DNA from 2 places in the Streptomyces sp. 2P-4 genome. Region 1 is predicted to be linked to the other one. Evidence: riboswitches for the same ligand, from Rfam matches in the RefSeq annotation. Region 1 holds a riboswitch; the other holds the start of a gene.

The links. Region 1 has a riboswitch for cobalamin ahead of MUK52_RS00985 (ABC transporter substrate-binding protein). Riboswitches for the same ligand answer to the same signal wherever they lie in the genome.
Region 2: it holds a riboswitch for cobalamin, as region 1 does, so the genes downstream of both, metE (5-methyltetrahydropteroyltriglutamate--homocysteine S-methyltransferase) here and MUK52_RS00985 (ABC transporter substrate-binding protein) in region 1, are expected to answer to the same signal.

The regions. Positions count from the first base shown of each region.
Region 1 covers NZ_CP095011.1:204,898-209,081, reverse strand. Annotated here, with positions in the region: gene MUK52_RS00990 (FecCD family ABC transporter permease) at 1-1,075, opposite strand, end outside; gene MUK52_RS00985 (ABC transporter substrate-binding protein) at 1,072-2,109, opposite strand; cobalamin riboswitch at 2,152-2,332, opposite strand; gene MUK52_RS00980 (class I SAM-dependent methyltransferase) at 2,454-3,203, opposite strand; gene MUK52_RS00975 (ATP-grasp domain-containing protein) at 3,285-4,184, opposite strand, start outside.
Region 2 covers NZ_CP095011.1:982,361-986,544, reverse strand. Annotated here, with positions in the region: gene MUK52_RS04000 (GNAT family N-acetyltransferase) at 1-478, opposite strand, end outside; gene MUK52_RS03995 (alpha/beta hydrolase family protein) at 564-1,625, shown strand; cobalamin riboswitch at 1,819-2,019, shown strand; gene metE (5-methyltetrahydropteroyltriglutamate--homocysteine S-methyltransferase) at 2,199-4,184, shown strand, end outside.

The sequences.
Region 1 (4,184 bases):
AGAACGGGCCCCCGCACAGGGCCGTCAGCACGCCGACGGGGATCTCCATCGGAGCGGCGACGGTGCGGGCGGCGATGTCCGCCCAGACCAGGAACACGGCCCCGGCCAGCGCCGCCGTCGGCAGGACCCTGCGGTGGTCGCTGCCGACGAACAGCCGCACGGTGTGCGGCAGGATCAGCCCGACGAACCCGATCGGGCCGGCGGCCGCCACCAGCACCCCGGTGACCAGCGAGAGCAGGATGAACATGCGGGCCCGGAAGCGGGCCACGTCCAGCCCCAGCGTGGTCGCCGACTCCTCGCCGGCCAGCAGCAGGTTCAGCGGCCTGGCCTGGACGAGGAGCACGGTGGTGCCGAGCAGCAGGGCGGCGGCGGGCAGCCACAGGGTGCCCCACTGCACGCCGCCGAGCCCGCCCAGCGTCCACGCGAGGACCGTACGGGCCTGGTTGCCGCGGTCGGCGGTCAGCAGCAGCAGGTCCAGCAGCGCGGTGAGCACCGACGCGAAGGCCACGCCCGAGAGCACCAGCCGCAGCGGCGTGATCCGGCCGCCGGAGCGCGCCGTGGTGTACACGAGCAGCAGCGTCACGAGCGCGCCCGCGAACGCGGCCGCCGACAGCGACACCGCCCCGAACAGCGTGAAGCCGAAGACGATCACGGCGACGGCGCCGAGGGACGCCCCGGAGGACACGCCCAGCAGGTACGGCTCCGCGAGCGGGTTCCGTACGAGGGCCTGCAGCGCGGTGCCCACCACCGCGAGCCCGGCCCCGGTCACGGCGCCGAGGAGGACGCGCGGCGCGCGCACGTCCAGCACGATGTGCTCGCGGGCCCGCGACCACGCCGGCTCGGACCAGTCCGCGCCGAGGGCGTGGCCGACGATGCCCCAGACCTCGCCGGGCGGCACATGCACCGAGCCGATGGCGAGCCCGGCGGTCAGGGACAGCAGCAGCAGGGCGGCCAGGCCCGCGAGGACGAGCGGGAACCGGGCCCGCCCGGCGCGCCCGGCCGGGGCGGGTCCGTCTTCCCCGGCCCGGCCGGGCGGGGACTCCTCCCTCGGCCGGGCCGCGGCGGCGGCCGTCACCGGAAGCGCTCGGGGTGCAGGCCGCGGGCCAGGTCCTCGACCGCGTGCGGCGGGCGCACGCCGACGAGGGTGGCGGTCAGCGGCACCACCACGAAGCGCTTGTTCCGGATCGCGGGCACGTCGGCGAGGGCGGGCTGGGAGAGCAGGAAGTCCTTCTTCTGCTGCACGCTGCCGGCGTCGGCGTAGTCGTAGATGGCGATGACCTCGGGCCTGCGCTCGACGACCTGCTCCCAGGAGACGTCGCCGAAGACCTCGTCGAGGTCGGAGAAGATGTTGCGCCCGCCGGCCAGTCTGATGATCTCGGTGCCGAGGCTCTTGCCTCCGGCGGTGAACGCCGACTTGTCGCCGCTGTCGTACACGAACACGGGCACGGCCGGGGCGCCCTCCACGGCCTTGCCGGTCTTCTCGACGCGCGCCCGCAGGTCCGCGACGAGGGCGTCGGCCCGGTCCCTGACGCCGAAGATGCCGCCGATGGTGCGGATCTCCTCGTAGGCGTCCTCCATGGACACCTGCTTCTTCCCGCAGTACTCGCGGTTGAGGTAGGTGTCGATGCCGGCGTCCGCGAACGCCTTGCGGGAGCGGCCCTCCTTCTCGGCGAAGGCGCTGCCGTAGCCGCCGTACACGAAGTCGGGCTCGGCGTTGACGACGGCCTCGAAGGAGGGCTCCTTCGGCGCCAGCTGCTTGACGGCCTTGAAGTCCTGCTCGTACTGCGGCAGGACCGGGGAGTCGGGGAAGGCGGTGCCCACCATGCGGTCCTTCAGGCCGAGCGCCAGCATCAGCTCGGCCGGGTGCTGGTGGATGGTGACCGCCCGGGCGGGCGGCCTGTCGTAGGTGGTGCGGGTGCCGCAGTTGTCGACGGTGAGCGGGAAGCCCGCCGCCGGCGCGGCCGCGGGCTTGCCGTCCTCCCCGGCCGGATCGGTGCCGCCGCCGCAGCCGGCGGCCAGCACCGAGACCAGGGCGGCGGCCGCCGCCGCGCGCAGGGCGCGGCGGTGCGACGGGCGGGTGGACGGGGGGAACTGCAGGGAGCCGGGCATGCCGACGTACACGTAGAGCCTCCTGGGGAGTCCGCGCTCCTCGGAACGGGCCCGCGACTGGCCAGTTTCCTGACTCCCGGATCGGCGCTCCCCCCGCCTTCCCACGCGTGCGCGCAGTGGCTCATGAGGGGACCGCTCCCCGGTCACAGTGGCGGGACCGTGCCGGAATCGCACCGGCTTCCTGTCTCCCGTCGCGGCGATGACCTGGCGATATTACATTCCGGTCACTTGGGCGTGAAAGGGCGCACGCGCCGGGGCTTGCGCCCTGAGCGTGCGCCCCTCAGCTGACGCCCCTGCCCGCCGGGCCGGTGCCGCGGGCCCGGCCGCCCGGCCACCCGGCCCGGTCAGCGCGGCCGGTACGCCCGTACGATGAGCCGGTCCGCGTCCTCGTCGTACGGGCGGCCGTCGAAGCCCCCGAACACCTCGACCCGTTCGAACCCCGCCGCCACGGCCATCGCACGCAGCTCCACCGCGCTGTACACGAACCACACCAGGCTCGCCCGGGTCACCCGCTCGCCCCGCACCAGCACCCAGTCGCTGCGCAGCCGCGCCCAGTCGTCCAGCACGCTGTCGGTCTGCACGAGCAGGCCGCCGCCCCGCCGGACCACCTTGGGCGGCACCACCCGGCGGGCCAGGATCTCCTTCCCGGCCACGTCCAGCAGCAGGCTGCCGCCCGGCCGCAGGCAGTCGTGCATGGTGCGCATCGCCCGCGCGTTGTCCGCCGGGTCCTCGAAGTAGCCGAAGGACGTGAACATGTTGAGGACCGTGTCGAAGGCGCCCGGGGCCGTGTAGTCCCGCACGTCGGCCCGTACGTACTCCGCCTGCGCGCCCGCTTCGGCGGTGAGCTTCCGGGCCCGTTCCAGCATGGCCGGACTGCGGTCCACGCCGGTGGTGCGGTGGCCGAGGCGGGCCAGCGGGACGGTGAACACCCCCGGCCCGCAGCACAGGTCGAGGACCCGGCCGCCCGGCGGGAAGGAGAGCAGGGGGGAGGTTGCCAGCAGCTCCTCGGCCTGGGAGAAGCGCTCCGGCGGGAACAGGAACTCGTAGAACTCGCTCCAGAAGTCGTCGTCCTGGAATCCACCCGTGTCGGCCATGGCGTGACGGTCTTCCTTCCTCGTGGGCGGGGTTGCCCGCAGGGGTCCGGTCGAGCGGCGGGAAGCGGCGGGGCCGGCCGGTCAGGCACCGCCGCCGCCCGCCGCGGCCTGCTCTCCGTCCGCGAACGGCCGGGTCACGACGCGTACCGTGTTGGCCGCGGCGACCGCGCAGTGCGTCGCGAGCTCCGCCGTCGGGGCCTCGGCGCAGACGATCCCGGCGTAGCCGCGGCTGTCGCCGAGGTGTTCGAGCCGGTCGCCCGGCCGTCTGACCGGGTACCAGGCCGGCGCGCCGGGCAGTCCGGCCAGCCGCTCCAGCCCCTCGGCGCCCGTGAACACCCCGGGCTGCGCCGGGTAGGCGAGGACGAAGGCGAGCGCAGGGCCCGCCGGAGTCCCGGGGCCGGCGTCCATGAGCCGGGGCCGCCGGCCGAGCGCGGCCTCGACCAGGGCCTCGTACACGTTGACGCCGAGGGCCCGGCACAGCGCCTCGCCGACGAGCGCGCCGCCGATCCGCGGGTTGACCTCCACCACCTCGGGCCCCTCGGCCGTCAGCGCGAACTCCACGTGCGCGAACCGGTCGGTGTAGCCGAGGGCCGAGAGCACCCCGCCGAGTACGCGCTCCAACTCCCGGCTCTGCACGGGCGGGAAGGCGACGGGGAAGGCGGTCACCTCCTCCCGGAAGTGCGGCTCGGGGGACATCAGCCGGCTGGAGACGCCCAGCAGCCTGGTGCGGCCCGCCCAGGTGAGGGTCTCCGCGCTGTAGACCGGCCCGGGGAAGAACGGTTCGGCGAACAGCCGGCCGGTCAGCCGGCGGCCCGCCGCCTCGCGGAGCGCCGCGTCCAGCCCCGCCTCGTCGCGGACCAGCCAGACGTTCTGGCTGCCGGTGCCCGCCGTGTCCTTGAGGACGGCGGGCAGGCCGGTCTCCTTCAGCACGGCCGCCCGCAGCCCGTCCGCGTCGGGGGCCTCGGCGGCGGGCGCCCGCGA
Region 2 (4,184 bases), 780 kb from region 1:
GCGGGTTGACGTCGATGACGTCCAGGCGGACCCGGGAGCAGCCGTGTTCGGCCGCGATGGTTGCGATCTCGGTCAGCAGCAGGCCGCCGATGCCGGTGCCCCGGCGGGCGGGGTCGACGGCGATGCCGTCCATGACCAGTTCCCCCGGCTCCGGGTTGCGTTCGAGCAGGGCCAGTACGGCGAGCCGGGGGAGGCCGCGGAAGAGCCCGTAGCCGGAGAGCACGTCGCGCACGCCGCCGCCGGTCAGGCCCCGCCCGCCGAGCTGGTAGCCGGCCACGCCCACGACCCGGTCGCCGTCGGGGGTGAGGGCGACGGCGGCGCGGTCGTGGTGGAGGTGGCGGGCGATGAAGGCGCGGCCGTGTTCGGGCGGGCCCAGGGCGGCGCCGAGCTTGCGGCCGAAGGCCTCCCAGTACAACTCGGCGACCTGCTCCCCGGCGCCTTGGGGCACGCTGCGCCGGATGGCAACGGCTGAGTCCATGATTCCTCCTCGCGGTATGCGCACGATCATAGTACGGTCGTAATGAGAACGATCGTTTGAAGAGCGATAGATATTTGGGGGGCAGATGGCATCGAGACGCAGCACGCGCCGCCGCCGGGTGGTGCGGGCCGTGCTCGCGGCGCTGGCCGCACTGGCGGTCGCCGCGGCGGGCCTGGGCGGGCTGGTGGTCTGGCAGCACACCTACGACCTGCGCGAGGAGGCTGTGACGGTACGCCGGGACGGCCGGACCCTGGACGGCGTGCTGGCCCTGCCCGAACAGGGGAAGGGGCCCTTCCCGCTGGTGGTCTTCGTGCACGGGGACGGCCCCGTCGACGCCACCCACGACACCTTCTACCGGCCGATCTGGGAGTCCTTCGCCCGAGCCGGATACGCCTCGCTGTCCTGGAACAAGCCGGGCGTGGGCGGCTCGCCCGGAGACTGGCTCGACCAGTCCATGGACGACCGCGCCCAGGAGGCCGTCGACGCCATCGCCTGGGCCCGGCAGCGGCCGGACGTCGACAGCCGCCGGATCGGCCTGTGGGGCGCCAGCCAGGCCGGCTGGGTCCTGCCCAAGATCGCCGCCAAGAACCCCGGCATCCGCTTTGTCATCGCCGTCTCACCCGCCGTCAACTGGCACCGGCAAGGCCGCTACCACCTCCTCGCCGAGCTGCGCCGCGACGGCGCCTCCGACGCCGAGGTCGCCGCCGCCCTGCGCCGCCGCGAGACGGGCCTGGAACTGCTCGGGCGGGGCGCCCCGTACGAGGAGTACGTACGCGCCGTCGGCGATCCGCAGGGCATGACGGCCGCCCGCTGGAGGTTCGTCTCCAAGAACCACACCGCCGACGCGAGCGCCGACCTGCCGGCGCTGCGCGGGGTGCCCGTCCTGCTGGTGCTCGCCGGACACGACATGAACGTGGACACCGCCGACACCGAGGCCGCCTACCGGCGGCTGCTGCCGGGGCCCGCGCTGCGCGTCGGCCGCTACCCGGACGCCACGCACGGCCTGGTCAGGCAGGACGTCGAGAACTCCGCACTCCGCCTCACCCTGACCGCGCTGTGCGCGCCGAGGGCCCTGTTCGCCGACGGCTTCCTGGAAGACCAGCGGAAGTTCCTGGCCTCCGTCGAAACCGAAGGACCGACACGATGACCACCCGGCCCGGACCGCGGCAGGGCCGTCGGCCGGTGCAGCCGCGCCGCGGCGCCTCTCCGACGGCGACGCGCTCTGTGCGGGTCCCGGCCCGTCAGGAAGGCGCGCGCATCGACGGGGGCATCTCGTTTCCGTGTCCGGATGGTGGAAGCGGGTCGCCGCTGAGCGGGCGTGCGGCCTAGGGTGGCCGGTGCAGCTGGTTCGCCCCGCCCTCCAGGCGGGATGCGTCGCAAGAGGGAACCCGGTGGGAATCCGGGACTGCCCCGCAGCGGTGAGCGGGAACGACCGCCGTCATACGCACTGGGACCGGACAACGGTCCTGGGAAGCGACGGCCAGTAGGTGCCCGCCGGGGAACCGGCAGGCGTGCCCGCGAGTCCGAAGACCTGCCCGTTGCCCGCACGCGGACGATTCCGTGTGCGGACATCCCGGTGACCTCGTGGGCGGGTCGGCGTACACAGCGAGCGGCACGTGCGGGCCTCCGTCCGCGGCGTCGGCCGCCCGTTCCGTCGTTCCTTCGCGTCCGCGTCCCGCTGCCGGGATGTTCCTGGACACATCTCGCGAAGGAGAGTTCCGTGACAGCCAAGCCCGCAGCCGCGGCAGCACGAGCCACCGTGTACGGGTACCCCCGCCAGGGTCGGAACCGCGAACTGAAGAAGGCCGTCGAGGGCTACTGGAAGGGCCGCGTCACTGCCGACGCCCTCCGGGAGACCGCGGCCGGCCTGCGGCGCTCGCACTGGCAGCAGCTGGCCGAGGACGGTATCCACGAAGTACCGACCGGTGATTTCTCGCACTACGACCACGTGCTGGACACCAGCGTCATGGTCGGCGCTGCTCCCGAGCGGCACCGCGGGGCGGTGGAAGCCGACGCCCTGGACGGATACTTCGCGATGGCCCGCGGCACGCAGGACGTGGCGCCGCTGGAGATGACCAAGTGGTTCGACACGAACTACCACTACCTGGTACCTGAGCTCGGCCCGGGCACCGTGTTCACCGCGAACTCCGTGAAGCAGGTGGCGGAACTGCGGGAGGCCGTCGCGCTCGGGTACACCGCCCGCCCGGTCCTCGTCGGTCCGATCACCTACCTGCTGCTGGCCAAGCCGGCTCCCGGAGTGTCAGCGGACTTCGAGCCGCTGACCCTGCTGGACCGGCTGCTCCCGGTCTACGCGCAGGTGCTCGCCGACCTGCACGCCGCCGGCGCCGAGTGGGTGCAGCTCGACGAGCCCGCCCTCGTCCAGGACCGCACCCCGGCCGATCTGAACGCAGCCGCCCGCGCCTATCGGGAGCTGGGCGCCGCCGCCGACCGGCCGAAGCTGCTGGTCGCCTCGTACTTCGGCAGGCTGGGCGAGGCCCTGCCCGTCCTGGCCGCGGCTCCGGTCGAGGGCCTGGCGCTCGACTTCACGGAAGCGGGAGCGGCCAACCTGGACGACCTCGCGGCGGTCGGTGGCCTGCCCGGCAAGAGGCTCGTCGCGGGCATCGTCAACGGCCGCAACATCTGGATCAACGACTTCCGGAAGTCCCTCGCCACCCTGGGCACGCTGCTCGGCCTCGCCGACCGGGTGGACGTCGCCGCCTCCTGCTCCCTGCTGCACGTTCCGCTGGACGCCGACGCCGAGCGCGACCTCGACCCGCAGGTCCGCCGCTGGCTCGCGTTCGCCCGGCAGAAGACCCGGGAGATCGCCGTTCTGGCCCGCGGGCTCGGCCGGGGCACGGACACGATCACCGCCGAACTCGCCGCGAACCGGGCCGACCTGGCCTCCCGCGCCGGATCCGCCCTCACCCACGACCCGGCCGTACGGGCCCGCACCGCGGCCGTCACGCACGCCGACGGGCGCCGCGGCCGGCCGTACGCCGAGCGGGCCGCCGCCCAGCGGGCGCACCTGCGCCTGCCGCTGCTGCCGACCACCACGATCGGCTCCTTCCCGCAGACCGACGAGCTGCGCGCGGCCCGCGCCGACCTGCGGGCCGGACGGATCGACACGGCGGGCTACGAGGCACGGATCAAGGGCGAGATCGAGGAGGTCGTCTCCTTCCAGGAGAAGACCGGCATCGACGTCCTGGTGCACGGCGAGCCCGAACGCAACGACATGGTCCAGTACTTCGCCGAGCAGCTCACCGGCTACCTGGCCACGCAGCACGGCTGGGTGCAGTCGTACGGCACGCGCTACGTCCGGCCTCCGGTGCTGGCGGGGGACATCTCGCGCCCCGAGCCCATGACGGTGCGCTGGACCTCGTACGCGCAGTCCCTGACGTCCAAGCCGGTCAAGGGGATGCTCACCGGGCCGGTCACGATGCTCGCCTGGTCCTTCGTACGGGACGACCAGCCGCTCGGGGACACCGCCCGCCAGGTGGCGCTCGCCCTGCGGGACGAGGTGAACGATCTGGAGGCCGCGGGGACGGCCGTGATCCAGGTGGACGAGCCGGCTCTCCGGGAAACCCTGCCGCTGCGGGCCGCCGACCGCGCCGACTACCTGGCCTGGGCCACCGAGGCGTTCCGGCTCACCACCAGCGGGGTCCGGCCGGACACCCAGATCCACACCCACATGTGCTACGCGGAGTTC